DNA from 2 places in the Pseudoduganella sp. UC29_106 genome. Region 1 is predicted to be linked to the other one. Evidence: predicted binding sites of a transcription regulator. Region 1 holds the regulator's gene; the other holds the start of a gene.

Region 1 (15,262 bases):
ACCGTGACCCGGTAGAAAAAGCCGCCGCCCGGACGGGGTAGTCTTTCAGCAAGGTAGCGCGGGCGGCGGAAGGGCTCGAAACCTTCCCCTGTTTCCATCACGGCGCCGGACAGGACGCCGAACGGCGTCGTCGCATCACTCGCCAGGTCGACGAGCTGCCAGGCCGGCGAGCGTGCTTGCGGCGCGGGCTGCGCGGGCGGCGTGGCGGGTGGGTCCGCTGGGGAGCGGCCGGATTCGATGTCGCGTTCTGCGTCCATGAGTGCGTCCTCCGCTGCCTGGAATGCGATGAGCCGGTCGCGCTCGGCGCGCGCGGCCTGCTCGCCCAGCAGCGCCATTGTGGACGCGGACGCGCCCAGCAGCAGCACTGCCACCAACATCAGCAAGGTCACCAGCAATGCCACGCCGCGCTCGGCGCCGTCCCATGTCCGCCTCCTCACAGGTTGCGCACCGCGTACGTGGCCGTGAACACGCGCCGCACGCGTCGCTGCAGCGGCGTGGGCATCATGGCCTCGTCCACTGCCGGCTCGCCCTCGAACAGCTCGTAGCGCTGCAGCAGGCTACCGGGCGGACGCGAGCCGAACTCGCCGTGCAGCAGCAAGGCCACGCGCACGGCGACCACACGCCGCCAGTTCGATTTCTGCGCGCGGTCCCGGTCGCGCTCTTCGGCGGTGGCGCCGACGGGGTCAATCTCGCCGTCCAGTGCCGCGATGGTGCTGGCGGTCAGGTATTGGTTGGCGATGCCGTCTCGCGGTGTATCGGTGTCGATGCCGTAGAGGACCTGGAAACTGTCCACGCCGCGTACGATCGCGTCCGACGCCCAACTGGATGCGCCTTTGTATTTGCAGCGGAGTTCGGCCTCGCCGTCGTCCGCCTTCGCGACATAGAAGATGCTCCAGGCGTGCTCGCCGGTTTCGTCGAAGCCGGCGCAGTTGACGATGGCGCCGTCTGCGCTGCCAGTGAAGTGGATGAGCAGGACGTCGCTGCGGTTGGCTTCGGCTGGCATGGATGGTCGATGGAGGCGCCGTGGGCGGAGGCTGGCCGCATCGAGGCCCGTGATGGCCGCGGGCTCGACGGCCGGGGTGCCGGCGTTGTCGTGGTAGCCGGCCTGGCGGATCGATTGGGCGAGGATGGCCAGCGCGAAGCGTCCGCTGTCGTCTACGCGCGTGCTGGCGCCGGTGTTCAGGTAGCTGGCATTTGCGGCCAGCAGCATTGTCGTGGCGACCAGCGTGAGCAGCAGGCCTACTGTTGACGCGACCATGATTTCAGCGAGGCTGAAGCCTGACTGGCGCGTCTTAGAGCAAATGGTTGAGCAGCGCGGGCTCATGGCGAGCCTCCAGACGTGAGCGTCGAAGCCTGCGGCGCCGTCGACGACGCGGACGGGACGGGCCGCGCAAGCGGCTGCGTGGACGGCGCTGGCGGAGCGGCCGACGGCGCGATGGGGGCGGGCGGCGGCGCGGTGGGCACGGGCGGCGGCGCGGTGGGCGCGGCCGACGGCGCGATGGGGGCGGGCGGCGGCGCGGTGGGCGCGGGTTGCGCGAGCGATGGCGAGGATGCGGTGGTGGCGCGGCGGCGGCGAGGGGCGCGGCGGCGACAGCGATGGCGACGCCGGGGGCGAAGTCGTCGGCGCCGAAGGTGCGGCGGGGTGCCGTCGGGGTTCTTGCCGCGCCAGCCGATCTTGATGACCAAAGGGTCGGTGTCGCCGCCCGTGCAGGCCCAGCGCAGGCGCCGGGCTTGCCACATTTGCGCGTCGCGGCAGATGCGTGCGCGGCCCGTGGCGAACTGGCGGGCCACGGCGCGCTGCAGCTCCGACAGCTCGGCGCCGGCCAGCTCGGCAGGCGAGCAGGACGCGTCGAGGCAAGCGGCGGGGGCAGGAGCGGGGGCAACGGCAGCAGGCGCTGCGGCAGAGGCTGTGGCGGCAGCGGCAGCGATGGGGACGGGGGCGCGAGGCGGGGCGGCGCTTGGGGCGAAGGCAGGAGGATGCGGGTCCGTGGCGGTGTCGTAATCGAAGCCAACGTAAGCCGAAGTCTGCGCGGCGTTGGCGCGGATGCGTTCAGCCATGCCCGCGGCCAGTTGCACCGCGCGCGACAGTTGCGCCGACTCGTAGCGCGTGCGCATCGCATGCAGCTGCATGGCGACGCCGCCGACGAGCCCCAGCGCCAGCACGAGCGTGGCGATCAGCACTTCGATCAGCGTGAACCCGGCTGCGGCGTTCGCAGCCGCAACGGTAGCATTGCGCATGACAAGGCCCTCCCCCGCTGTTCACATTAGCCAGCGGTAGAGAGGCGCGTTTGCGTCAGATCAAAGGATGAGAGGGAAACCGAAAATTTCCGGCGAGTATTTGTCAGCGCGGCTTGCGCTCGAATTTCTCGATCGCGTCCTGGAACTCGGCCAGGTCCTCGAAATTCTTGTAGACGGAGGCGAAGCGGATATAGGCGACTTTGTCCAGGCGCTGCAGCTCCTGCATCACCAGTTCGCCGATGTAACCCGAGTCAACCTCGCGCTGGCCGGATGTCAGCAGCTTTTCTTCGATGGAGGCGATCGCCTTGTCGACCGACTCGGCCGCCACGGGACGCTTGCGTAATGCCAGCATCAGGCTGGCGCGCAGCTTGGACGCCGCGAATTCGGTGCGGCTGCCGTTCTTCTTGACCACGTAAGGCATGGTCAGCTCGATGCGCTCCCAGGTCGTGAAGCGCTTGTCGCAGTTCACGCAGCGCCGGCGCCGCTTGATGGCATCCCCCTCCTCCGATACGCGCGTATCGAGGACCTGGATATCGTCATGCTGGCAAAACGGGCATTTCATGTTGGAGGCGTCTGAATTTAACTATTCTAATGAAAAAAGCGCCAGGCCTTTCGACCCGGCGCCCTGATAGTACCAACCGTCGGCTTAAGCGTAAACGGGGAACTTGTCGACCAGCACCTGCACCGCGGCTTTCACGCGCTCGATGGTCGCTGCATCGTTCGGGTTATCCAGCACGTCAGCGATCAGGTTGCCCACTTGCTCCGCTTCCGCTTCCTTGAAGCCGCGGGTGGTCATGGCCGGCGAACCGAGGCGGATGCCGGAAGTCACGAATGGCTTCTGCGGATCGTTCGGGATGCCGTTCTTGTTGCAGGTGATGTGGGCCTGGCCCAGGATCGCTTCGGCTTCCTTGCCGGTCAGGTTCTTCGGACGCAGGTCCACCAGGAACACGTGCGACTCGGTGCCGCCGGACACGATGCGCAGGCCGCGCTTGATCAGGGTCTTGGCCAGCACGTCGGCGTTCTTCACCACCTGTTGCTGGTATTCCTTGAACTCAGGCGACTGCGCTTCCTTGAAGGCGACGGCCTTGCCGGCGATTACGTGCATCAGCGGGCCGCCCTGGATGCCAGGGAAGATCGCGGAGTTGATGGCCTTTTCGTGTTCGGCCTTCATCAGGATGATGCCGCCGCGCGGGCCGCGCAGGGACTTGTGGGTGGTCGAGGTCACGAAGTCGGCGTGCGGCACCGGGTTCGGGTACAGGCCGGCGGCGATCAGGCCGGCGTAGTGGGCCATGTCCACCATGAAGTAGGCGCCAACGGCCTTGGCCACCTTGGCGAAGCGCTCGAAGTCGATCTTCTTGGAGAAGGCGGACGCGCCGGCGATGATCAGCTTCGGCTTGTGTTCCTTGGCCAGGGCTTCCATCGCGTCGTAGTCGATGTCTTCTGCAGCGGTCAGGCCGTAGGAAACGACGTTGAACCACTTGCCGGACATGTTCAGCGCCATGCCGTGGGTCAGGTGGCCACCTTCCGCCAGCGACATGCCCATGATGGTGTCGCCCGGCTTCAGCACAGCAAAGAACACGCCCTGGTTGGCCTGGGAGCCGGAATTCGGCTGCACGTTGGCGGCTTCAGCGCCGAACAGCTGCTTCACGCGGTCGATGGCCAGCTGCTCGACGACGTCCACGTATTCGCAACCGCCGTAGTAGCGCTTGCCCCGGGTAGCCTTCGGCGTACTTGTTGGTCAGCTGGGAACCCTGGGCGGCCATCACTGCCGGCGAGGTGTAGTTTTCGGAAGCGATCAGCTCGATATGGTCGTGCTGGCGCTTGTTTTCGTTCTGAATGGCGCCGAACAGTTCCGGGTCAACATTGGCGAGGGTGTGATCTTTAGCGAACATGAAAAAACTCCAAGTTTTATCTAAGGCAGATTGGATCGAATGAGGGCGCCGGAATCAGTCAGAGCAGCCGTCTTCGCACGACTCCATCGTTGGCTGCCCAGGCGAACGGCTTGTTGAAATCTCACGTTCCCCGGTGGTTGCCCACCTCTCGCCGGCCAGCGCCGGCTTTTCGCCAGTTACGTGAGACAGTAATGGAGCCAAGATTGTATTTCATGCGGCAAATCCGAGCAACGTCAAAACACCGTCAAAACTGTCATATCGGCTACAATTTGCGGCGGATCAAAGATCTGCCCCGTGTCTATGTGTTCGATTGCCACCTTGAGGGACCCATGATAGTTCTCGTTACCGGCGCCACCGCCGGATTTGGCGCCGCCATGGCGCACATTTTCGTCAAAAACGGCCATAAGGTCATTGCCGCCGGCCGCCGCACCGAGCGCCTGCAGGACCTGGCCACCGAACTGGGCCCGAACCTGCTGCCGCTGAAGCTGGACGTATCCGACAAGGCCGCCATCCACGCCGCCTTCGCCGCCCTGCCCGAGGGCTGGCGTGAAATCGATGTCCTGGTGAATAACGCCGGCCTGGCGCTGGGCGTGAAAGGCGCCCACGAAGCCAGCCTGGAAGACTGGGAAACCATGATCGCCACCAACTGCACCGGCCTGGTCACCGTCACTCGCGCCCTGCTGCCGGGCATGGTGCAGCGCGGCCGCGGCACCATCATCAACCTGGGCTCGGTCGCCGGCCACTACCCCTACCCTGGCGGCAACGTCTATGGCGCCACCAAGGCCTTTGTCGAGCAATTCACGCTGAACCTGCGCGCCGACCTGGTGGGCAGCGGCGTGCGCGCCACCAACCTGGCGCCCGGCCTGTGCGGCGGCACCGAATTCTCCAACGTGCGCCTGAAGGGTGACGATGCGGCGGCCGCCAAAGTCTATGAAGGCACCCTGCCCCTGACGGCCGACGACATCGCCCAAACGGCCTATTGGATTGCCACTTTGCCGGCCCATATCAACGTTAACCTGATCGAGCTGATGCCGACCTGCCAAGGTTTCTCCCCATTCAATATCAAACGGAGCTAAAATGGCGGGTTAATAAGGGAAAAACGTAAGAGATTGTTACATAACCTGCATTTACGCAATTCGAATCACAAATTGACGTAAAATGTTGCTTAATCACATTAAGTAGTCAAACCAACATGTCGTCAGAGTTCAACTGGGAGGTCCGTGTCTATTACGAGGACACAGATGCCGGCGGAATTGTCTATTACGCGAATTACCTGAAGTTCTTCGAGCGCGCGCGGACCGAATGGTTGCGCGCTATCGGCGTTGGACAGCAGGTTTTGCTGGCAGAACATGACGCGATGTTCGTGGTGAAGTCCGTGAGCGCCGACTATCATGCGCCGGCAAAGCTGGACGATGTACTAAAATTGACATTAAGAATCGAAAAGCTGGGCCGCGCCTCGATCCAGTTCGTGCAGGAAGCATGGTGCGGCGACCGCCTGCTCAATACGGCCCATGTAAAAGTCGGCTGCGTGGATTCCGCTTTGCGTCCGCGCGCCGTGCCCGATGCCGTGGCCGCCCGCATGCGACCCTGAAACCAGATAGTGAAATAATGAACGTCACTCAAGACCTCTCCTTCATCGCCCTCATCACCCACGCGCACCTGATCGTTCAGCTGATCATGGCGCTGCTGCTCGGCGTCTCGCTGGTCAGCTGGACCTACATCTTCAAGAAGCTGTTCGACGTGCGCGCCGCGCGCAAGCAGACCATCGAGTTCGAAAAGACCTTCTGGGCCGGCGGCAACCTGCACGCCCTGCACCAGAGCGCCGGCAGCAACCGCGCCAACAGCGGCGCGCTGGCCCGCATCTTCGAAGCCGGCATGGGTGAATTCATCAAGGGCAAGCAGGCTTACGCCACCAGCCGCGAAGTGCTGGATCTCGGCGCCATCCTGGATGGCGCCCGCCGCGCCATGCGCGCGGCCTTCCAGCGCGAGATGGATGCGCTGGAAGCCCACCTGGCCTTCCTGGCTTCGGTCGGTTCCGTGTCCCCTTACATCGGCCTGCTCGGCACCGTGTGGGGCATCATGAATGCGTTCCGCGGCCTGGCCAATGTGCAGCAGGCCACGCTGTCGGCCGTGGCGCCCGGCATTGCGGAAGCGCTGATCGCCACCGCGATCGGCCTGTTCGCGGCGATCCCTGCGGTGGTGGCCTACAACCGCTTCTCGCACGACATCGACCGCCTGGCCATCCGCTTCGAGAGCTTCGTCGAAGAGTTCTCGAACATCCTGCAGCGCCAGTCGCGATAAGGCGGACCAACAGCCATGGCCTCCTCATTCTCCAGCAGCATGCGCGGCGGCCGCCGCCGCAAGTTCAAGTCGGAGATCAACGTCGTGCCGTATATCGACGTGATGCTCTGCCTGCTGATTATCTTCATGGTGATTCCGAGCTCGAACAATCCGAGCACGATCGACCTGCCGCACGCCGAGAAGGCGGTGCGGCCACCCGATACGTACATCCAGGTGACGGTGAAGCCGAATGGCGCGCTGTCCATCGGCATCGCCGGCAAGAACGCGGAAGCACCGGAGACGGAGCCGAACCGCGACGCCCTGGTGCGCAAGCTGCGCCAGATCCACGAGGCCAACCCGGACTACCCGGTGCTGATCGCCGGTGACAAGGAAAGCAAGTACGACGACGTGATCCAGCTGATTTCGGAAGCGAAGAAGATGGGCATCAACCGCGTCGGCCTGGCAACGAAGTAAGGCATAACCATGAGTAGTGCAGCAGCGAGCGTAGGTTCACCATACCGCGTGCCCAAGCGGCACGACGGCTTCCGCTCGCTCTCGCTGGCGATCGGCATGCACGTGCTGCTGTTCGTGTTCCTGTGGGGCGGCATCCGCTGGCAAAGCTCGGAGCCGGTTGGGGTGGAAGCGGAAGTGTGGGACATGACCACGCAGCAGGCCGCGCCAACGCCGCCGCCCACGCCGGAGCCTGAACCCGAGCCGGAGCCGGTGAAGCAGGCGCCGCCGCCTCCTCCGCCACCGCCGGAGGTCGTGCAGCCCAAGCCGCAGGAGCCGGATATCGCCCTGCAGCGCAAGAAGGAAAAGCTGGAGAAGGAGCGCCAGGAACGCCTGGCCGAAGAGAAGCGCAAGCTTGAGGAAGAAAAGCAGCGCAAGCTGGAAGAAGAGAAGAAGCTCGAAGAGAAGAAACTCGCCGAGCAAAAGAAGAAGGACGAAGAAAAAGCGAAGAAGCTGGCCGAGAAGAAGGAAGCCGACAAGCTGGCCAAGGCGCGCGAAGCCGAGATGAAACGCATCACGGGTTCGGCGGCGAGCACGGCGACCGGCACGGCTGCCAAGTCCACTGCGCCGCGTATCGATAACGGCTATGTGGCGGCGCTGAAGGCCAAGATTCAGAGCAATGTTTCGTACACGGGCGGCAAGCAGGACGTGGAAGGTGTCTTCCGCATCACCCAGCTGCCGACCGGCGAAGTGATTTCGGTCCGCAAGATCAAGAGCAGCGGTGTGCCATCCTATGACGCCGCCGTGGAAAATGCGATCAACAAGTCTTCGCCCCTGCCCAAGAAGAAGGATGGGACGGTGGAGCGGGAACTGGATATCGTGTTCAACCTGAAGGATTTGCCCTGATGAATAAAATCAAATACCTGTTTGTAGTAGCCGGTGCGGCGCTGAGCGTCTCCGCCCAGGCCCAGCTGCGCGTCGAGATCACCGGCGTCGGCAGCAACCAGATCCCGGTCGCCGTGGCGACCTTCGTCAACGAAGGCCAGGCGCCGACCCAGATCTCCGAGATCATCAAGTCCGACCTGCAGCGCAGCGGCGCCTTCAAAATCATCGACGCCGGCACCATCACCGACATGAACACCATCGACTACGGCGCCTGGAAGTCGCGCGGCGCCGACGCCGTGGTGATCGGCACCGTGACCCCGGCCGGCAACGGCTCCTTCGATGTGCGCTACAAGCTGATGTCGACCATCCAGTCGTCCAAGCTGTCGCAACTGGACCAGCAGGCGCCGCCGCAATACGGCCGCCTGGCCGCGCACCGCATCGCCGACGACGTGTACGAGAAGCTGACCGGCATCAAGGGCGCCTTCTCCACCCGCATCGCCTACGTGACGCAGCAAGGCCGCAGCTACCGCCTGGAAGTGGCGGACGCGGACGGCGAAGGCGTGCAGCTGGCCCTGAGCTCGAACGAACCGATCATCTCCCCGTCCTGGTCGCCGGACGGCACCAAGGTCGCTTACGTCTCTTTCGAACAGAAGAAGCCGGTGGTCTATGTGCAAAACCTGATGACCCGCCAGCGCACCGTGATCGCCAACGAGAAGGGCAGCAACTCGGCGCCGGCCTGGTCGCCTGACGGCAGCAAGGTAGCGGTAGCACTGTCCAAGACCGGCAATACCCAGATCTACGTCGCCAATGCCGACGGCAGCGGCCTGCGCCGCGTCTCCAACAGCAACGGCATCGACACCGAGCCGCAGTTCTCGGCCGATGGCCTGTACATTTACTTCACCAGCGACCGCAGCGGCGGCCCACAAATTTACCGCATGAGTGTAAACGGCGGTGAGGCCCAGCGCGTTACTTTCGGTGGCCCCTACAATATCAGCCCGCGCATCTCCGCCGATGGCAAGACGCTGGCTTACATTTCCCGCCGCGACGGCAATTTCCAGCTGTATGTGCTGAACCTGGAAACCCGTCAGGAGCTACGCCTGTCCGATACGACCAGCGACGAATCGCCGAGTTTCGCGCCGAACGGCCAGTACCTGCTGTACGCGACGGAATCGGGACGACGCAAGTCGCTGGCTGTAGTGTCGGTAGACGGCCGAGTAAAGCAACGCCTGACTATTCAGGCGGGCAATATCAAGGAACCCACCTGGGGTCCTTTCATGAAGTGAAGCAGTAAACTTATCAACGACCAGGAGAAGCAAAATGCAAAACGTAAAAAGTGTAGCCTTCCTCATCGCCAGTGCGGCCCTGCTGTCCGCTTGCTCGACCTCCGTGCCTGTGAAAGAGCCAGCACCGGTGGTAGAGTCCAAGCCAGCTACCCCGCCGGCAGCTGACACCCGCCAGGTAGCACCGGTGGAAACCAAGTCGATCGATCCGCTGGACGATCCGAAAGGCGTTCTGGCCAACCGTTCCGTGTACTTCGACTTCGACAGCTACGTGGTGCGTGCCGACGGTCAGCCAGTGGTGCAGAACCACTCCGCTTACCTGGCCAAGAACCAGCGCCAGATCCTGATCCAGGGTAACACCGACGAACGCGGCGGCGCCGAGTACAACCTGGCCCTGGGCCAGAAGCGCGCTGAAGCCGTGCGCAAGTCGATGGCAGCCCTGGGCGTGCCGGAAGCCCGCATGGAAGCCGTGTCCCTGGGCAAAGAGAAGCCGAAAGCTGAAGGCCACAACGAAGAAGCATGGGCACAGAACCGCCGTGCTGACATCGTGTACAAGTAATCCTTCTTGTAAGACACGCACACGGGGTGGCGCGCAGTTTATACTGCGCCCTGCCCCGTTTTTTTATTTGAGCACTGAAAGCGTCCAACCATGATCAAATTCGCCAAGACAGCCTTTGTGCTGGCCGCCTTTGCCGCCCTGCCCCTGACCGCCTCCGCCGGCCTGTTCGACGACGATGAAGCGCGCCGCGCCATCCTCGACATGCGCACCCGGGTGACCAAGATGGAAGGCGACCTGAAGAACCTGATCGACACCAAGACCGACAAGAGCGCTACGCTGGACCTGATCGCACAGCAGCAGAACCTGATGGAAGAAATCAACCGTCTGCGCGGCCAGGTGGAACTGCTGGCGCATTCGATCGATACCGCCGCCAAGCGTGAAAAAGACTTCTACTCCGACCTCGACGCGCGCCTGCGCAAGCTGGAGCCGCGTGAAGTGACCATCGACGGCAAGACCGCGTCGGTCGACCTGGCCGAGCAGAAGGCCTACGACACCGGCATGCAGCAGTTCAAGGATGGCGACTACAAGGGCGCGGCCAGCCTGCTGAGCGACTTCGTGAAGCGCTATCCGGCGTCCAGCTACGCCGCCAACGCCCAGTACTGGCTCGGCAACGCCTACTACGCCCAGCGTGACTGCAAGACCGCCATCGTCGCCCAGCAAGCCGTCGTGAAGAACTATGCCGACAGTCCGCGCGCGCCGGAAGCCATGCTCAACATCGCCAGCTGCCAGACCGAGCTGAAGGCAGTCAACAACGCCAAGAAGACGCTGCAGGAGCTGATCAAGAGCTATCCGGACTCCCAGGCCGCCGCCACCGCCCGCGACCGCCTGAAGGGCAAATAACAGCCCGAGGCCCCGAACCGGTGACTGCCACGCCGTGGCAGCCACCAGGATCTGACTTTGGTTTAGTGCTCCGAAGCATTTGACAAGAACAGATGAGGGGCCTATAATCCTGCTTCTTCTTTCGACGGGTCGTTAGCTCAGCTGGTAGAGCAGCGGACTTTTAATCCGTTGGTCGCAGGTTCGAATCCCGCACGGCCTACCATTCGAAAGCAGAACAAGTTGTACATTGGGTCGTTAGCTCAGCTGGTAGAGCAGCGGACTTTTAATCCGTTGGTCGCAGGTTCGAATCCCGCACGGCCTACCAAGAATTATCAAGGAAGCCCACGAATTTCGGTTCGTGGGCTTTTTCGTTTCTGGTCGCTCTCTGGTCGCTCCTGCGAGATTCCTACCTCCCCTCAGGCTAGCAACCATCTACTACCAGCGGCCCCACGCTAGACGTTGAACCCAGTCCCGCCCTCCGCGATTTAGCAATTTCGAAGCTCAGCAGAGGCTTTCCCGGTCATTCACCCTACGTACCGACATGACTTTATCATTCGGTAAGTCACGGCACACCAACTCTCCCCAATAACAATAAAGTACTTGCCAAGAGAGCAACCAGTCTAATAAACTGCACAGCGGTAATGTCCTCCTCAGTTCGGAATTTGAGAGGCGCATATGAAACCAGTCCTCGTTTTGCCGAAAGTCTACGCCGCAAAGACGAGCCAATTTCCATTTAAGTATTAATCGAATATGCAAAATATCGAAGGAAAAATTGAACCGATCGGAAAGCTTTTTTCCTCGGACTTCTTCTTTACAGTGCCTGACTATCAACGTCCGTTTGCGTGGGAGGAATCGAACTTTCAAGATTTGGTTGACGATTTAGAGGAAGCTCGAAATGGACAACAATATTTCCTTGGAACTTTAGTGTTGCATAAGCGTGGTGGAAAGAATAACTACGATATCGTCGATGGTCAGCAGCGCATAACTTCCTTGCTTATTCTTTTAGCTTGCCTTCGTGACATGATAAATGATCCGAAGTTCAAAAAAAGCCTACAAGACAAAATCGTACAAGAAGAAAATAAGGTTGACGGAATACCTGAGCTGCCGCGAGTCACATCTAAAGATCGCGCCATTTTCCGAGAATTAGTTCTTGGGCAGGATGGAACACTAACGAAGAAAAACAGGAAGATCTCGCTGAGCCGGAAACAAGGTATGTTCAAGCGATTTCGATTTTTAGAAAAACACTTTCCAAGTACAGTCAAACTGATTTGGAAAAATTTGTCCAATTCATTAACCAGCATTGCAATATAATTTATATTGCAACAACCACCTTTGATGACGCATTTAAATTATTCACAATCGTAAATGATCGCGGGCGACAATTGAGACGTATCGATGTACTAAAGGCTCAAAATATATCGCCAGACGCTATCCCTGTTCAGATCACTCGGGATCGAGTGGCAAAAGTGTGGGAGACGCTAGAGAACGAGATCGGCGAGGCCGAGTTTGAGTCGATTCTTTACTCGATGCGGATGATTATTATCAAAGAGAAACCCCAAGAGGACTTACTGACTGAATTTGACAATAAAATATTCAAGAGGGGCTTATTACAACGGGGCGAAAAGTTTGTCGACGAAGTGAAGACGTACGGGGACTTATATCGCGGAATTTTTATCGACAAGGATTATGTTCCAAATACTGATGTTAACCACGTAAAGTTTAAAGCGATGATCCACATCATGGACAAGGAATTTGAGGCGTCAGAATGGCGCGCTTGTCTTATGTTTTTCGCAAAGAAATTTACCGGCACTTTGTTTTACGAATTTATGCTCGCACTAGAGAAGAAATACTTGGAGCAATGGGTTAGTGGAGTGCGGAAGACGAACGCTTTGGAACCTACTCTAAAATTCTAAAGTCTATCGACACCTCGTCTGATCCTAGCGATGTAATAAAAGATATGACTTATGATGCCACCATAATAAAAAAGGCTGCTGCCGACGCGAATCTCTACAATTCGAGATACGCAAAGTACTTCTTGCTACGCCTTGAAATAATAAATAGTGAGCACGACGTCTACAAGGAAATTAACGCAAAATCAATTGAACACGTGTTCCCTCAAAATCCTAGTGCAACTTCAGACTGGGCAAAAGACCCTGATTTTTCTGAGCACAAATCCGTAGTAAATAGCATCGGCAATCTAGTTCTTTTAAGTAAGTCAAAGAATTCATCAGCAAGCAATCATGATTTCCCCGTAAAAAAAAATACGGTATCTTAAAGATCGAATGTCTGATTACCCGCGAAGTCTGAAGGTAGTGACAGAGGCAGACTGGACCATCGACAAAATTAAGACAAACACTAAATCTTTCGCAGCAAGCATACTCGACAACCCTTGAATTAAGATTTTTCAGCTGGGAGTAGTTATTGCACTACTCCCAGCTGAACACGCTCGTTCACCCGCCACCGCTGCCCCCCTTCGCGTTCCCCTTGTCCCTACGCAGCCTCGTGCGCAGCAGCTTAAGCCTTTGCTGACTCCCGCAACTTGCCCGGCAACTCATAAATCACAACTGAAGTCGTTGGCGTCCTGGCTGCGCCATTAATGGGCCAGCAGCGTCTGCATTACACGCATTGAGCCAATCTCTAATCACCTGCGCCCGAAAACTCCGGCGTGGTGCCACCCCCGACCGGAAATGGACCGGAGCCAGTGCCGACAGGGGCACCGACGAGCTAAGGGAAGCAATGAGTGAGGCACCGAGACAGCCATTCAGCTGTTGACTCCCAACCACTCCCAGTTACACGGATTCGAACTTCCAGTACCCGAAAACCTACCGCCATCAACCAACCTATCCACCATAGGAGCGTAAGCAATGAACCGACAGTTCCGCTTCAACAAGAAGCTGATCGATGCCCTTCCTCCGCATCCTGAGGATGCAAAGTCCAAAGAAAGTGAATACTCCGATACCGAAGTAGCAGGCCTGCGGGTGATCGTGACCCGCAAAGGGCGCAAGTACTTCCTACTGCGCTACACCCTCAACGGCGCAAAGCGCAGCATGAAGTTAGGGGACTATGCACACGTTGCATCAGCAAACTTGCGCAAGGCGAGCGGACACGTCTCGGCCATCATCGCTGCTGCACAGCTGGCCACCGCACAGACGTAAAAAAAGCGCTCTAGCCAAAGACTAGAGCGCTTTTTTTTGGTTGGTGTGGCGCAGCTAAGGCTACGACCGATACCTGCATCATAAAACTCTTGCCCAGCGCACTAGCGGGGCAGATGTAAAACATAACTAACGTGGCCATTGGCCGAAGCGCCGGAGTAATTCATATTGTAGAACCTCCACTGATGTAATCGATCAAGGCGGGCATCGGCCACGTTTGATCTAAGGTGAATGAGCGAGCACTAGGCTCACTCCGACGTCGCCAGCATCAAGGCTTGCGGTAAATGTACGTTCTAGTCGATCTCTACATCGCTTAGATTTACGCGAGAGCGAGAGCCATCCGAGCTAGGCGGCTCCTCGTGCTCAGCCAATTCAGTCAGGATTGGTTCGAGTGATGACAAGCGCGGAGTAGCAAGGGATATCGCGTTTTAGTAAAACCGAAAAAATCAGTACCCCTCCCCAACCGCGCGCTCGTCGCCGTCGCCCCCCCCCTCAAGTGCGTAGCCCGAAGCAGTTCCGACACAACGAGGCGCTGGCTATGCGTGTAAAGATTGATTCACTAAAAATCCTTCTAGCAACAACGATTGAACTGTCGAATTTTTTTACATTCGGACAACGATCATACTAAAAGTATTAACATGACTTTCCTAAGTCATTGATTTAAAAGCAATATGAATTTCCGGCACGGATATTGCTTCACGCGTAGCGGGGGTCGTTGCTGGAAAACCAAGACTTCCTAACGTATAACCAACCAGGTATCGAAAATAGACATCTCTAAATTCAAACCGGCCACATTGGCATCCGCCATCCTGATGCGTGCGCAGCGGTTGGCGCACACGCAGGTCGTTCCGGAGCCTGGCACGATCAGTCTGCCTGGCCAGGACCTGGCTGGCCAAGCAGTGATTTCCCGTCCGCCGCAAAGCTTCATTCGGACTTGGTACTTAAGGGTATTAAGGGTAGCCCGTTGCGGGGGTTGCCTTTTTTATGTCTCGCCGCCATCCGCGCCCCAAGGCAGCGAAGTCTGACACTTCTCTAACCTAACTAACCAGAAACCAAATTGAAAACTTCCAAAATTAAGTTGGCCACTTTGGCCTCTGCTATCCTGATGAGCGCGGCAACGGGTAGCGCACATGCTGGTGCGTATGCGCTGGCTTCCAACAACATCCAAAACTTTACTATCACGCAAAGCGCCAGCAATCTCATTACGTTCGGCGCGTCGACCGACACATCCGGCGCCACTGCCGCATTGAACGGCGTGAATGTCGGCGGTCCCGGCGTCCCGGGCACCAGCGACGCTCCGATCGCGGCCCTCGGTACCCCTGCTGTGACGAATAACGGCCAGTTCACTGCTACGGGCATCAATCCGGTTGGCATGACAGCGACGAGTTATTCGTATGCCGACGCGTTGATTACCCATGTCACGCCGAACGTATTCAACGCTCAAACGATCGCCGAAAGCAACCTGGCTGCTTCCGGCACGGCCGGCGGCAGTTCCACTAACTCGTCGGCAACTGGTTTCGTTGCGGGTTTTGTAGTGAACCAGCCAGGCGGCGTCATCGATTTCGCCTTCACTGCGGACCCGCTGATTCGCACTTTCCTGCAACCTGAAAGCGGCAAAATCGCCCAAGGCACCCTGAGCGCCTCGCTGACGATTTCCTGTGCCGCCACCAACTGCGGCAGGGATGCCAGGGGCAACCTTATCGGTCT
Region 2 (15,262 bases), 3.1 Mb from region 1:
CCGCGACGTTTTGCACGACCGGTTCGGCAAAGCGCGCTTCGATGCCGGCACCGTCGCGCAGCGAGGGCGCGGCCAGCGGCTGGCCTGCCACCAGCTCGAGCGGCCCTGTCGCGTTCACGCGGTAGATGGCCGGCCCTTGCGGCAGCAGCCTGCCCGTCGGGCGGATCGCCACATAAACGCTGCCAGACGGAGCCGCTGCCAGCCCCGCCGGATCGCCCATGGACTGGTCGACCATGGTGCTCACCTGGCCCTCGGGTGTGATCTTGCGCACCACGAGGTGGGTGGTCAGCCTGGCCGCATCGGCCGGGTCGAACGGGCGGTCCAGCACATACAGATTGCCTGCAGCGTCGGCCGCCAGGGCGCTTGGGCGCTGGAAGCGGGCGCTGGCGGCGGGGCCGTCGACGGCGACGGTCGTGTCGTCTTCCAGTCCGGCCAGCGGGACTACGCGGTCGCCCGCTACGATATCGGCGCGGCTGCCGGCGCCCAGGATCAGCTGGTTATTGCTGGTCAGGCGCATCAGCGCAGCCTTGCCGCCGATGGACGGATCCTGCGCCTGCAGCACTGGGCGGATCTCGCCGCCCGCCAGCATCACGCTGATGGTGTAGGCGTCAGCGGTGCCGCGATTCGAGTATCAGCACATTACCGTTGTTATCCCGCGCCACGGAGCGCGGCCGGTCCAGCGCAACGGCCGTGCTGTGCAGCGTCGACACCGTGCCATTCGGCTGCACCCTGCGCACGCCATTAAGGTCCGCTACGACCAGCGTGCCGTCGGCGGCAAGCGCGGCATCCTGGATACCTTCGAAGCGGGCATCGGCGCCATTGCCATCCGTCTTGCCCGGCTGGTCCTGCCGTCCGGCCAGCAGCACGCTGCTGCCAGTGGTGGACACGCTGTGGATATGGTTGGCGTACAGCAGATAGAACTGGCCATTGCCGCGATCAACCATGCCCAGCGGCGGGCGCTGGTCGGGGAATTTCACGATATCGTGCAGGACGCCATGGCTGTCGACGGAACTGATGGTCGAGCCCTGCCACCACCACAGCAGCAGGGGACTGCCATCCCGCGCCAGCGCCACGCCCTTCATGCTGGGGAAGTAGCCGGTGGCCAGGCCGTCGTCCGAGCGCTGGGCGAAATCCTTCAGCGTGCGCACGCTGCCATCGGGCTGCAGCAGGCGCAGCGCATTACCGTCGATGAGCCAGACATTGCCCTGGCTGTCTGGCGTCATATTGGTGATCGACTGGAAGCGCGCAGCCGTGCCCGCGCCGTCGATCACGTCCTTGCTGCCGCTGGCTCCCGCCACGATGGAAATGCCGGCCGCGCCAGGATTGGGATAGAGCTTGAAACTGATGGTCTTGCGGCTGCTGCCGGATGTGGCGACTACGGTCACGGTGGCGGCGGCTTGCCGCGCTGCCGGCGGCAGGTAGTTGACCGATTCGCCAGTGGCGGCGGACAGGCTGCCCGGCGAGCCCGTCTCCAGGCTCCAGCTGACCGTGCCGGCGGCCGATAGCCTGGACTGGATAGGCACCGGTCCATCGCCCGTGAACACCAAGGCAGGCGCACCGCTCAGCGTGATCTCGGCCGCAGCCTGCGGCGGGGGAGCAGAAGGCTGCGGCCCATTGCTTCCTCCGCCGCCGCCGCCGCATGCGGAAAGGGCAAACGCCAACGCTGCGGCGCAAAAGCATAGTTTCATGAATGGCAATAAATTATGAAAAGCGCGATTATGCGCTGGGCCGGCCTGCAACTAACTCTCACATTGTCACAGTCATGCACAAAACTTTAAGTGCTTGACGTTTCTGATTGACAACTTTCGTGGCGCACGGCATCTTGGTTGTAATTTAATCAACCGGAGGAGCGGTCATGCATAACCTCGCGATGCGGGAACAGGTGGTCGAGGACGGCGAGCAGCAGCTCGCCTTTTCCGCGACAGGCAGCGAATACTTCCGCATCTGGATCGTCAACCTTTTGCTGAGCATCGTGACCCTGGGCATCTACTCCGCCTGGGCCAAGGTGCGCCGTAACCAGTACTTCTACGCGAGCACGCGACTGGCCGGCAGCAGCTTCGAATACCACGGCAATCCCGGGGCCATCCTCAAGGGCCGCATCCTGGCCGTGGCGCTGCTGGGCGGCTATAACTACGCGTTCAGCGTGTCGGCCACGGCGGGCTTCGTGATGCTGGGCGTGATGGCGCTGGTGATGCCGGTGCTGACCTGGAAGAGCCTGCAGTTCAAGCTGCACAACGCCAGCTACCGCGGCATCCGCTTCGGTTTCGACGGCAGCATCGGCGAAGCCTACGCCCACTATCTGCTCCTGCCCCTGCTGTTCGGCACCGGCCTGCTGGCGCCGCTGGCCCACAACCGCATCAAGCGCTTCCAGCACACGGAAAGCCGCTTCGGCGCCAGCCATTTCAGCTACGACGCGTCAGCCCTCAGCTTTTACAAGGCCTACGGCATCATGTTTGGTTTCTTCCTCGTGTTCACATTCGGCGCCGGCATCCTGGCGGCTCTGCTGGGTGTGAACGCGGAGAATGCCGTGTACGCCCCGCTGGCGGTTTATCTGCTGATGCTGTCCCTGATGCCGCTGTTCTTCTCCATGATCCAGAACATCATCTGGAACCACACCCGCCTGGGCGAGCATGAATTCCGCTGCAACCTGAAGTGGGGCCCGCTGTGCTGGATTTATTTCACCAACCTGCTGGGCATTGTCTGCACGCTCGGCCTGTTCATTCCCTTCGCCAAGGTGCGGGCGATGAAGTACCGGGTGGAGGCGATGGCCATGGTGGTCAACGGCAGCCTGGATAACTTCGTGGCCGGCGAGCAGGTGCAGGTCGGCGCGACCGGCGAAGGCGTGGCCGATTTCATGGACCTCGACCTGTCGCTGTGATGCTGCCGGGGCGCTATTTCGACGGCCGTACTTCGCGCGCTTACCGCGTGGCGCTGTCCGTGCAGGACGGCACGGCCGTACTGGAAGGGGAGGCGGATCGCGCCTGTCCGCTCGATGCGCTGCGCGTTTCCGAACGCAGCAGCCATACGGCGCGCCGGGTGACCTTTCCTGATGGCGCCACCTTCGAAGCGGAAGACCAGCAAGCCTTCAATACGCTGCTGGAACAGACCGGCCACCAGGACAGTTCTGTCGTCCACGCCCAGGGCAGCTGGCGCATCGTGCTGGCATCGCTGCTGGCCATCGTCACGGTGCTGGCGCTGGCCTATTTGTATGCGTTGCCGGTCGTGGCCGACCGTGTCGCGCAGGCGCTGCCGCCGGCCGCCGAGCAGCAGCTGGGGCAGGGCGTGCTCGACATGCTGGACCGCCGCGTCTTCGCGCCCAGCGAATTGCCGGACGAGCGGCGCCGGCGCATTGCCGAATCCTTCGCCAACCTGAAGGCGCCGCACGAAGGCGCGCCGTCCTATCGCCTGCTGTTCCGCAAGAGCCGCATCGGGCCGAATGCCTTCGCCCTGCCGTCCGGCGACATCGTGCTGACCGACGAACTGGTCACGCTGATGCCGGACGATGGCGCCGTGATGGGCGTACTGGCCCACGAACTGGGCCACCTGCACCGCCGTCACATGACGCGCCGCCTGATCCAGGGCTCGGCCGTGGCAGCGGTCAGCGCCCTGCTGTTCGGCGACGCCAGCGCCGCCATCTCCGGCCTGCCCGCGCTGGCGCTGGACATGCACTACTCGCGCGACGCCGAAACGGAAGCGGACGATTACGCGGCCGATATGCTGGTCCACAACGGCATCTCCCTGTCCAGCCTGGAGGACGGCTTCAAGGTCCTGCAGACATTGGAAAAATCGCAGCTGCCCTACCTGTCCAGCCACCCCCTCAGCGCCGACCGCCTGGCCCGCCTCCACGCCCGCCGCACCGAATAACTTAGAACCCTGGGGTCAGATCCGACATTCGGACACGGCCTCAGCCTCGTGGTGGCTGAGGCCGTGTCCGAATGTCGGATCTGACCCCAGGGTATTGGAATGTCGGATCTGCCCCCAGGGTATTGCGGTGTTACACTTACTAAATGCAGACTTACTTCCTGATCGCAGCGACGCTGCTCTATCTTGTTTGTGCCTTCCTCCCATCCCGCAAGGCCGTCCCCATTGCCGCGCTGATCGCCGGTGCATGGCTGCTGCACGGCGCGGCGCTGTGGATCGATGTGATGCTGCCTGGCTCGCTGCGCATCGGCTTTGCGGCCATGCTGTCGTCCGCGCTGTGGATTTCGGTGGCGGCGTATTGGCTGGAGAATCAGAACTATCCGCTGGACGGATTGCGCCGCATCGTGATGCCGGTCGCGGCCTGCTCCACCGTGCTGCAGGCGGCTTTTCCCGGCAACCTGGTGCCGGTCACCGGCCACTCGAGCGCGCTGGGCTGGCATATCTGCGATCGCCACGCTGGCCTACGCCACCCTGACCATCGCCGCCTTCCACGCCGTGCTGATGGCGCTGCAGGAATCGCGGCTGCATACGCGCAGCGAACGCGCCAGCTTCCTGTCCACCGCGCTTGACCAGCTGCCCGCGCTGCTGACGATGGAAAAGCTGCTGTTCCGCCTGATCGGTTTCGGCTTCCTGCTGCTTAGCCTGACCGTCCTGTCGGGCATCGTGTTTTCGGAAGAATTGTTTGGCCGGGCGCTGAAGTGGGACCATAAATCGGTCTTCACCCTGCTGTCCTGGATTCTGTTTGCGTCGCTGCTGGCGGGCCGCCATTTCCGCGGCTGGCGCGGCCGCACCGCGCTGAGCTTTACGCTGGCCGGGTTTGCGACGCTGCTGCTGGCCTATGTCGGCAGCCGTTTTGTACTGGAAGTGGTTTTACATCGAGGGATTGCATGACACGTATTCTGTTCTGGCTGGCGCTGGTCTTCCTGGTCATCGCCGCCATCCGCGCCAAGCTGCGCAGCGCACGCCACGTGCCGCCGCCATCGACGCCGCAGCGTCCGGCAGCGCGGCCGGCCGACCAGGTTGAAGCGATGCTGTGCTGCACCCACTGCGGCGTGCATTACCCCGCTTCCGAGAATGTCGTGGTCAACGGCCGCGACTACTGCAGCACGGCCCACGCCCAGCTGGCGGCGAAATAACTTGCGCGCACGCCTGGCTTCCCTGTCGGCCGAATCGCGCGAGACCTTCTGGCGTTCGCTGCAAACGCTGAATGGCACGCGCGCCATCATCGCCGTCGTCCTGCTTGCCTACCTGAGCCTGGGCGCCGCGGGCAGCGCCGCCAACCGCAGCCCGCGCCTGGAATTGTGCGTGCTTTACCTGGCGGCCTCGCTCGGCTTCGTGCTGGCGGCCAGCTACTGGAAGCGCCGCTTCATGCTGCAGCTGGTGGTGCAGCTGGCCTGCGACATCGCCATCATCTCCATGCTCTACCTGACCGATGGCGGCATGCGCAGCGGCCTGGCCATCCTCTATCTGTTCCCGCTGGCCGGCTGCGCCATCCTGGCGCCGCTGCTGGTGGCCCTGTTCTTTGCGTCGACGGCATCCCTGGTGTTGCTGGCGGACGCCGCCTACCGCGCCTTCGGACCGGATGGCGAACTGGTGCTGCTGGTGCAGGCCGGCCTGTACGGCGCGGCCGGCTTCGCCACCGTGATCGTGGTCAACCGCATGGCCGCGCGCCTGATCGGGCAGGAAGAACTGGCCGTGCAGCGCGGCCTGGAGATCGGCGTGCAGCAGGCCATCAACCGCCTGGTGCTGGCGCAGTCCGGCGACGGCATCCTGGTGGTGGGCGGCGATGGCGTGATCCACATGAACAATCCGGCGGCGCAGAAGATGCTCGGCACCGTCGGCGCGCGCCAGGGCAGCCGCCTGACCGACACGCCGGCGCTGCAGCCCATCGTGCAAGCCTATAACGACTGGCGCGGCCATCCCGAACATGCTTCCGTCTTCGTCACCATCAAGCCCAATGACGATCCCGCGCTGCAGGAAGTGACCGCCGCCTGGAGCGCGCGGCGCGACGTCGCTTCCCACCTGAAAGTGCGCTTCGCCGCCGCCGACACGGCCGGCCTGGGCGCCGAGCGCAATGTGATCTTCCTGGAAGACGTGACGGGCATCGAGGAAAAGGCGCAGCAGCTGAAGCTGGCCTCGATGGGCCGCCTCACGGCCAGCATCGCGCACGAGGTGCGCAATCCGCTGTCGGCCATCGGCCACGCCAACTCGCTGCTGGAAGAGGACCTGCAGGCGCCCGTGCACAAGCGCCTGCTGAAGATCATCAGCGACAATGTGGCGCGCGTGAACCGCATGGTGGAGGACATCCTGCAACTCTCGCGCAAGGCGCAGAGCCACCACGACCCGCTGGCGCTGCGCCACTTCCTGGCGGAGCTGAAAGCGGAATTCGACGAAACCCACAAGCTCAGTGGCGACATCGTCTGCCTCGGCGGCGTGCAGGATGTGACCGTGCGCTTCGATCCGCTGCATCTGCGCGAGGTGCTGATCAACCTGCTGAACAACGCCGTGCGCTACGCCAGCGGCAAGCCGGGCAGCATGCAAATCTTCATCGTGCAGCCCAAGGGCCGGGCGCTGGAAATGCATGTGCAGGACGACGGCCCCGGCATTTCGCCCGAAGTGCGCGCCCATTTGTTCGAGCCTTTCTACACCACGTCCAGCAAGGGCACGGGCCTGGGGCTGTATCTGGCGCGCGAATTGTGCTTGAATAACGAGGCCATGCTGGATTACGAATACCGCTTCGATTCCGAAATGGCAGCTGGCGGCCGCAAGTCGAGCGGACGATTCGTGATTACTTTCGCGCGGCATGCCGCGCAAGCCAACAAGGGAATTGCATGAGGTCTCCACGTGTCCTGGTCGTCGATGACGAAGCCGACCTGCGCGAATTGCTGGAAATAACGCTGCTGAAAATGGGGCTGGACGTGGACAGCGCCGAAACCCTGGCCGAAGCGCGCCGCCGCTACGCCGAGAGCGAGTATTCCCTGGTGCTGACCGATATGCGCCTGCCGGACGGCCTGGGCCTGGAGCTGGTGCGCGACGTGACGGCCAGCGGCAAGAATATCCCGATCGCCGTGGTGACAGCCTTCGGCAGCGCCGACAACGCAGTGGTGGCGCTGAAGGCGGGCGCCTTCGATTACGTCAGCAAGCCGGTGCAACTGGATCAGCTGCGCGTGATGGTGCAGTCGGCCCTGAAGCTGAACGATGCTATGCCTGCCGCGGCGGACAAGCCCGCCGTCACCAGCCGCCTGCGCGGCCACTCGGCCGCCATCCAGGCGCTGCGCGCCCAGATCGGACGCCTGGCGCGTTCGATGGCGCCGATCGCCATCAATGGCGAGTCGGGCAGCGGCAAGGAGCTGGCGGCGCGCGAGATCCACGCCCAGAGTTCGCGCGCGGACAAGGCTTTCATCGCCGTCAACTGCGGCGCCATTCCGGAAGCGCTGATGGAGGCCGAGTTCTTCGGCTACCGCAAGGGCGCCTTCACCGGCGCGGCCGACGAGCGCGACGGCTTCTTCCAGGCCGCCAATGGCGGCACCCTGATGCTGGACGAGGTGGCCGACCTGCCGCTGGCCATGCAGGTCAAGCTGCTGCGCGCCATCCAGGAGCGGCGCGTGCGCAAGATCGGCGCCACGTCCGAGGAGCCGGTGGACGTTCGCATCATCAGCGCCACCCACAAGAACCTGGAAAAGCTGGTGGAGGAGGGCCTGTTCCGCCAGGACTTGTTCTACCGCCTGAACGTGATCGAGCTGCGCCTGGCGCCGCTGCGCGAACGGCTCGACGACCTGGAAGAACTCACCGAGGCGATCCTGTCGCGGCTCGGCACCTTCGAACACAAGGTCACGCTGGGGCCGGGCGTGCTCGACGCGCTGCGCTCGTATTCCTTCCCGGGCAATGTGCGCGAGCTGGAGAACATTCTTGAGCGGGCGCTGGCTTTCTCCAACGATGGCGTTATTAATATAGAGGACCTGGCGCTGAAGGGCGCGCCTTACGCTGCGCCGCCGCCGGTGACTGCGCCCGCTGCGCCGGCCTTTGTCTCCGTCCCGGCCGTGCCGGCGCCTGTCGTCACGCCTGCGCCGACCGCGCCTGCTGCGGCCGCGCCAGTGTCGGCCATGCCGCCGCTGCCGGCCTTCGATGTCCTGCCCAGCGACCTGCCGGCCTATCTGGCTGCTGTCGAGCGTGACATCATCATCCGCGCCCTGGCCCAGACCAACTACAACCGCACCCAGGCCGCCCAATTGCTGGGTATCAGCTTCCGCCAGCTGCGCTACCAGATGCAGAAGCTCAACATCCAGGAGCCGGAGGCGTAATTCAGAACCCACGGCATAGACCTGGTGTCAGCCACATCGTGGCTGACACCTGCTTCACGCCGTGGGTTTATAATGCCGTCCCCCGGCCCTTTTCCAGCCCGAACCTGTAGCGTTTTTGCCAATGCACAATACCCTGCCGGGGCTCAACTTTGCTTACTTTCTGAGCAATAAAATTACTCAGTTAGTACTTGCTAACCGTCGATCGCCCGCCGTTTCCGGCGAACTGAAAAGTCAATAGAAATATTGTCCGGGCTCTAAAAAATTGCCCTTGTGCGTCCGGGAAGCCGTCACTACAATTAGTGGATGGATTTATCCGATTCACTAGATGTAGTGGTCGTAATTGCCGTAAGAAAACATACCTGACACGCGTTATCGTGGGAGCCTAAATGCAATCTACTCAAGACACCTCCATCACCCCAGTGCCACAAGCACCGGCAGCCGCAGGCGCTAACGCCGGCGGTCTGACCACCCCAGCCAGCGCGCTGGGCGACTACCGTATCATCCGCCGCAATGGCGCCGTGGTCGCTTTCGAGCCGTCCAAGATCGCCGTGGCGATGACCAAGGCGTTTCTCGCCGTGAATGGTGGCCAGGGTGCAGCGTCCGCGCGCATCCGCGAACTGGTGGAGCAGCTCACGAATAACGTCGTGAACGCCCTGGTGCGCCGCCAGCCGTCCGGCGGCACCTTCCACATCGAAGACGTGCAGGACCAGGTGGAACTGGCCCTGATGCGCTCCGGCGAGCACGACGTGGCCCGCGCCTATGTGCTGTACCGCGCCAAGCACATGGAAGAACGCCGCCTGAAAAAGGAAGCGCAAGGCACCGCCGCTGCTGCCGAGCCGCAAATCTCCGTCACCGAAAACGGCGTGCGCCGTCCGCTGGTGATGCAGGAAGTGCGCGACCTGATCAGCGCCGCCTGCTCCGGCCTGGAAAAGCACGTCGATTCCGACGCCATCCTGGCTGAAACCGTGAAGAACCTGTACGACGGCGTGCCGGTCGAAGAGCTGCACAAGTCCGCCATCCTGGCTGCCCGCGCGCTGATGGAAAAGGACCCGGCTTACTCGCAAGTGACCGCCCGCATCCTGCTGCACACCATCCGCAAGGAAGTCTTCGGCAAGGAAACCCCGCAAGCGAAAGCTGCCGCCGAATACATCGAATACTTCCCGAAATACATCGCCAAGGGTATCGACGCCGAGCTGCTGAACCCTGAGCTGGCCAAGTTCGACCTGGCCAAGCTGGCCAAGGCCCTGGTGGCCGACCGCGACCTGCAATTCGGCTACATCGGCCTGCAGACCCTGTACGACCGCTACTTCCTGCACGTGCGCGATGTGCGCATCGAAATGCCGCAGGCCTTCTATATGCGTGTCGCGATGGGCCTGTCCCTGAACGAAGAAAACCGCGAAGCGCGCGCCATCGAGTTCTACAACCTGCTGTCGACCTTCGACTTCATGTCGTCGACCCCGACCCTGTTTAACTCGGGCACCCTGCGTTCGCAGCTGTCTTCCTGCTACCTGACTACCGTGTCCGACGACCTGGAAGGCATCTACGACGCCATCAAGGAAAACGCACTGCTGGCCAAGTTCGCAGGCGGCCTGGGCAACGACTGGACCCCGGTGCGTGCGCTGGGCGCCCACATCAAGGGCACCAACGGCAAGTCGCAAGGCGTGGTGCCGTTCCTGAAAGTGGTCAACGACACCGCCGTCGCCGTGAACCAGGGCGGCAAGCGCAAGGGCGCCGTCTGCGCCTACCTGGAAACCTGGCACATGGACATCGAGGAATTCCTCGACCTGCGCAAGAACACCGGTGACGACCGCCGCCGCACCCACGACATGAACACCGCGAACTGGATTCCCGACCTGTTCATGAAGCGCGTGATGGAAAAGGGCACCTGGACCCTGTTCTCGCCGTCCGACTGCCCGGACCTGCACGACAAGGTCGGCAAGGCCTTCGAAGAAGCCTACCTGGGCTATGAAGCCAAGGCGGCCGCGGGCGAACTGCGCCTGTTCAAGAAGATCGAAGCGCTGGACCTGTGGCGCAAGATGCTGTCCATGCTGTTCGAAACCGGCCACCCATGGATCACCTTCAAGGACCCATGCAACATCCGTTCGCCGCAGCAGCACGTGGGCGTGGTGCACAGCTCCAACCTGTGCACCGAGATCACGCTGAACACCAACGAAGACGAAATCGCCGTCTGCAACCTGGGTTCCGTGAACATGCCTGCCCACATGAAAGAGGGCAAGCTGGACCACATCAAGCTGCAGAAGACCATCCGCACCGCGATGCGCATGCTGGATAACGTGATCGACATCAACTACTACGCTGTCGACAAGGCGCGCAACGCCAACCTGCGCCACCGTCCGGTCGGCCTGGGCGTGATGGGCTTCCAGGACTGCCTGCACATGATGCGCGTGCCTTACGCTTCGCAGGAAGCCGTTGCTTTCGCCGACACCTCGATGGAAGCGGTCTGCTACTACGCCTACCTGGCGTCGACCGAGCTGGCGGAAGAGCGCGGCCAGTACGAGTCCTACAAAGGTTCCCTGTGGGACCGCGGCATCCTGCCGCAGGATTCCGTCAAGCTGCTGGCTGAAAACCGCGGCGGCTACCTGGAGCAGGACCTGTCGTCCGCGATGGACTGGACGCCGGTGCGCGAGCGCATCGCCAAGTTCGGCATGCGCAACTCGAACTGCGTGGCGATCGCTCCGACCGCGACCATCTCGAACATCATTGGCGTGTCCGCTTGCATCGAGCCGACCTTCCAGAACCTGTACGTGAAGTCCAACCTGTCCGGCGAGTTCACCGAAATCAACGCCTACCTGGTGCGCGACCTGAAGGCGCGCGAACTGTGGGATGAAGTGATGATTGCCGACCTGAAGTACTTCGACGGCTCCCTGAGCAAGATCGACCGCGTGCCGCAAGACCTGCGCGACATCTACGCCACCGCCTTCGAAATCTCGCCAACCTGGCTGGTGGAAGCTGCATCGCGCCGCCAGAAGTGGATCGACCAGGCCCAGTCGCTGAACATTTACATGGCTGGCGCTTCCGGCAAGAAACTGGACGAGACTTACAAGCTGGCATGGCTGCGCGGTCTGAAGACGACCTACTACCTGCGCACCATCGCTGCGTCGCACATGGAAAAGTCGACCACCCGCACCGGCGCGCTGAACGCCGTGTCGGCCAACGCCCCGGCAGCGCTGAGCTCCGCACCGGCCGCTCCGGTCGAGGCAGCACCAGCCGTGGTCGAAGGCGCCGCCTGCTACCTGCGTCCGGGTGACGACGGTTTCGAAGAGTGCGAAGCCTGCCAGTAATACAATACACATAGAACCGGCAAAACAAGTGCCTGCCACGATGTGGCAGGCACTGGATTTTGGCCTCGGGTTTAAAAGCTTAAAGAGAAGGAACTCAACAAAATGCTATCCTGGGATGATGAAGCCGCGGCAACCCCGCGCCAAACCCCTCCGATGGGCGCCACCGCCGAAGCGAGCGCCGAGCAGGTCGCCCTGCGCGTGAACGCCGACGACAAGCGCGTCATCAACGGCCAGACCGACGTCAACCAGCTGGTGCCGTTCAAGTACAAATGGGCCTGGGACAAATACCTGGCCGGCTGCGCCAACCACTGGATGCCGCAGGAAGTGAACATGCAGCGCGACATCGAGCTGTGGAAGAACCCGAACGGCCTGTCCGAAGACGAGCGCCGCCTGGTCAAGCGCAACCTCGGCTTCTTCGTGACTGCCGACTCGCTGGCCGCCAACAACATCGTGCTGGGCACCTACCGCCACATCACCGCGCCTGAGTGCCGCCAGTACCTGCTGCGCCAGGCGTTCGAAGAAGCGATCCACACCCACGCCTACCAGTACATCGTCGAGTCGCTGGGCCTGGACGAGCAGGAAATCTTCAACGCCTACAATGAAGTGGCGTCGATCCGCGACAAGGACCAGTTTCTGATTCCGTTCATCAACGTCCTGACCGATCCAGCCTTCAAGACCGGCACCATTGAGAGCGACCAGCAACTGCTGAAGTCCCTGATCGTGTTCGCCTGCCTGATGGAAGGCCTGTTCTTCTACGTCGGCTTTACCCAGATCCTGGCGCTGGGCCGTCAGAACAAGATGATGGGCGCTGCCGAGCAGTACCAGTACATCCTGCGCGACGAGTCCATGCACTGCAACTTCGGCATCGACCTGATCAACACCATCAAGCTGGAAAACCCGCAACTGTGGACCCCGGCCTTCAAGGAAGAGATCAAGCAGCTGTTCCTGCAAGCCGTCGAGCTGGAATACCGCTACGCCGAAGACACCATGCCACGTGGCGTGCTGGGACTGAACGCCGCCATGTTCAAGGGCTACCTGCGCTTCATCGCCAACCGCCGCGCGGTCCAGATCGGCCTCGAGCAACTGTTCGACCAGGACGAGAATCCATTCCCATGGATGTCCGAAATGATCGACCTGAAGAAGGAACGCAACTTCTTCGAAACCCGCGTCACCGAATACCAGACCGGCGGCGCGCTGAGCTGGGACTGATTTTTCGCCTTGCCTGAAAAGGGCCGGGTCCTGCAAGGGACCCGGCCCTTTTTGCATTCCGCGCGCCGCTGACGCTCTTAGAACCCACGGCATAAAGCAGGTAGCTGCCACGACGTGGCAGCCACCAGGGTTACGCCGTTGGTTTTCTCGCGCGCCGCTGACGCTCTTAGAACCCACGGCATAAAGCAGGTGTCTGCCACGATGTGGCAGACACCAGGGTTACGTCTCGGGTTTTCGATGGTATGATTTACGGCTAAATTACATCATAACGTGATATAAATTTCGCCATGTCATCTTCGCCACTAAGCAAGGCCGACTTCTCGGCCTTGTCCGAATTCCGTTACCAGATGCGGCGCTTCGAGCGTTTTTCGGAGAATGCCGCGCAGGCTGAGGGCATCACGCCCCTGCAGTACCTGCTGCTCCTTCACATCAAGGGCTACCCCGGCCGCGACTGGGCCACGGTGGGGGAGCTGGCCGAGCGGCTGCAGGCGCAGCAGCACGGCGTGGTCGCGCTGCTGACCCGTTGCGAGACCGCCGGCCTGGTCCAGCGCCGGCAGAGCGCGCTTGACCGCCGCCGCGTCGAAATCCACCTGCTGCCGGCCGGCGAAGAAGTGCTGTCGCGCCTGGCCGCAATCCACCGTGCCGAGTTGCAATCGCTGGCCGGCGTGTTCACGATTCCCAACCTGCCGGCCCAACCATGAAACCCTACGACTCCCGCCGCGACTTCAGCGGCGACGCGCGTCTGCTGCCGATCGGCGCCATTGCCGCCGTCATCGGCATCCTGAGCACCGGCACCGCCTGGGTGCTGCTGCACGCCATCGCCTTCTTCACCAACCTGTTCTTCTACCAGACGCTGTCCACCGAAGCGCACTCGCCCGCCGACCACGCGCTGGGCGCCTGGGTGATCGTGGTACCGGTGATCGGCGCGCTGATCATCGGCCTGATCGCCCGTTACGGCTCCGAGCAGATCCGCGGCCACGGCATTCCGGAAGCGATCGAAGCCATCCTGTTCAAGCGCAGCGCGATGTCGCCCAAGGTGGCGGTGCTCAAGCCGCTGGCCTCGGCCATCGCCATCGGCAGCGGCGGGCCGTTCGGCGCCGAAGGTCCGATCATCATGACGGGCGGCGCGGTCGGTTCGCTGATCGCCCAGCACTTCCACCTGAACGACGCCGAGCGCAAGACCCTGCTGGTGGCGGGCGCCGTGGCCGGCATGACAGCCGTTTTCGGCACGCCGATCGCGGCGCTGCTGCTGGCCGTCGAACTGCTGCTGTTCGAACTGCGTCCGCGCAGCCTGCTGCCGGTGGCGATTGCCTGCGCCGTGGCCGGCTTCCTGCGTCCGCTGGTGATGGAGGCCGGGCCGCTGTTCCCGCAGCAAAGCCCCGCGCTGCAGCCGACGGCCCTGTTCGCCTGCGTGCTCGCCGGCCTGCTGTGCGGCGCCATGGCCTGGCTGCTGTCCACCGCGCTCTACCGCGTTGAAGACGGCTTCCACAAACTGCCGATCCACTGGATGTGGTGGCCCGCCTTGGGGGCGTTGGCGATCGGCATCGGCGGCTATTTCCAGCCGCGCGCCCTGGGCGTCGGTTACGACGTGATAGGGGACTTGCTGCAGAACCACCTGGCAGGCAGCGTGGTGGCCGGCCTGCTGATCGTCAAGGCCATCATCTGGCTGATCGCCCTCGGCTCCGGCACCTCGGGCGGCGTGCTGGCGCCCCCTGCTGATGCTGGGCGCCGGCCTCGGCGCCGTGCTCGGCCCCTATCTGCCGGGCGGCTCGCCGGCCGTCTGGCCGCTGGTCTTCATGGCCGCCACGCTGGGTGGCATGATGCGCGCACCCATCATGGCCACCGTGTTCGCCTTCGAGTTGACGCACGACACGAACGCGCTGCTGCCCGTGCTGGCGGCATCGGTCGTCGCCTACGGCTTCACGGTCATCACCATGCACCGCTCCATCCTTACCGAAAAGATCGCCCGTCGCGGCCACCACATCTACCGCGAATACGGCATCGATCCGCTGGAGCGGCACAGCGTGGAAGAAGTGATGAGCGCCACGCCGCAGTCCATCGACGCCAATGCGCTGCTGGCCGACGTGCTGCACTCCCATTTCGGCGCTACGCAGCGGCACCGCGCCTACCCGGTCACGCGCGATGGCGCCGTGGTCGGCATGCTGGACCGCGCTGGCCTGGACCGCAGCGAGGGCGCCGTTTTCGTACGCGACCTATATGGCGTGAACACCCCCATCGTCGCCCTGCGCGGCGAAACCTGCCGCACCGTGGCCGTGCGCATGGCGGTGCACGACCTGGAGCGCCTGCCGGTCGTAGACGATGTCTACAGCCGCCTTTTGGTGGGCGTGATCAGCCGCAGCGACCTGATCAAATCTTCGCTGGCCTTGCACAACGAGGAGCACACGCGGCACACTTTCAGGCGCTTTACATTGCAGGCCGAAAAAGCGGATTAAGCCTCCGCCGGCTGCCTTGGTTCATCACAGACTCCCGGAAGGCGATCCCCCGCACGGTGCCTGCGGCGACCATTTC

What was found. Region 1 encodes NrdR, which represses ribonucleotide reductase genes. Its sites were predicted from a motif close to CACNANATNTNGTG; they were not measured.
Region 2: the regulator NrdR is predicted to act here: its motif matches at 8,542-8,555, upstream of ACHMW6_RS30280 (ribonucleoside-diphosphate reductase subunit alpha).

What each region holds. Positions count from the first base shown of each region.
Region 1 is NZ_CP171977.1:1,872,924-1,888,185, reverse strand. Features, by position in the region: gene ACHMW6_RS09755 (PilX N-terminal domain-containing pilus assembly protein) at 1-437, opposite strand, end outside; gene ACHMW6_RS09750 (PilW family protein) at 434-1,258, opposite strand; gene pilV (type IV pilus modification protein PilV) at 1,321-2,238, opposite strand; gene nrdR (transcriptional regulator NrdR) at 2,342-2,800, opposite strand; partial or broken gene glyA (serine hydroxymethyltransferase) at 2,885-4,130, opposite strand; ZMP/ZTP riboswitch at 4,219-4,320, opposite strand; gene ACHMW6_RS09730 (SDR family NAD(P)-dependent oxidoreductase) at 4,460-5,206, shown strand; gene ybgC (tol-pal system-associated acyl-CoA thioesterase) at 5,323-5,721, shown strand; gene tolQ (protein TolQ) at 5,739-6,431, shown strand; gene ACHMW6_RS09715 (ExbD/TolR family protein) at 6,447-6,884, shown strand; gene tolA (cell envelope integrity protein TolA) at 6,894-7,766, shown strand; gene tolB (Tol-Pal system beta propeller repeat protein TolB) at 7,766-9,028, shown strand; gene pal (peptidoglycan-associated lipoprotein Pal) at 9,063-9,584, shown strand; gene ybgF (tol-pal system protein YbgF) at 9,675-10,424, shown strand; tRNA gene ACHMW6_RS09690 (tRNA-Lys) at 10,551-10,626, shown strand; tRNA gene ACHMW6_RS09685 (tRNA-Lys) at 10,653-10,728, shown strand; gene ACHMW6_RS09680 (DUF262 domain-containing protein) at 11,154-11,714, shown strand; gene ACHMW6_RS09675 (hypothetical protein) at 11,786-12,316, shown strand; gene ACHMW6_RS09670 (HNH endonuclease family protein) at 12,361-12,678, shown strand; gene ACHMW6_RS09665 (Arm DNA-binding domain-containing protein) at 13,268-13,558, shown strand; gene ACHMW6_RS09660 (EDSAP-1 family PEP-CTERM protein) at 14,613-15,262, shown strand, end outside.
Region 2 is NZ_CP171977.1:6,075,300-6,090,561, reverse strand. Features, by position in the region: gene ACHMW6_RS30320 (hypothetical protein) at 1-589, opposite strand, end outside; gene ACHMW6_RS30315 (hypothetical protein) at 609-1,688, opposite strand; gene ACHMW6_RS30310 (YjgN family protein) at 1,856-2,878, shown strand; gene ACHMW6_RS30305 (M48 family metallopeptidase) at 2,878-3,864, shown strand; partial or broken gene ACHMW6_RS30300 (inner membrane protein YpjD) at 4,008-4,812, shown strand; gene ACHMW6_RS30295 (PP0621 family protein) at 4,809-5,057, shown strand; gene ACHMW6_RS30290 (sensor histidine kinase) at 5,059-6,756, shown strand; gene ACHMW6_RS30285 (sigma-54-dependent transcriptional regulator) at 6,753-8,222, shown strand; gene ACHMW6_RS30280 (ribonucleoside-diphosphate reductase subunit alpha) at 8,609-11,524, shown strand; gene ACHMW6_RS30275 (ribonucleotide-diphosphate reductase subunit beta) at 11,627-12,733, shown strand; gene ACHMW6_RS30270 (MarR family winged helix-turn-helix transcriptional regulator) at 13,021-13,434, shown strand; partial or broken gene ACHMW6_RS30265 (chloride channel protein) at 13,431-15,186, shown strand; gene ACHMW6_RS30260 (hypothetical protein) at 15,158-15,262, opposite strand, start outside.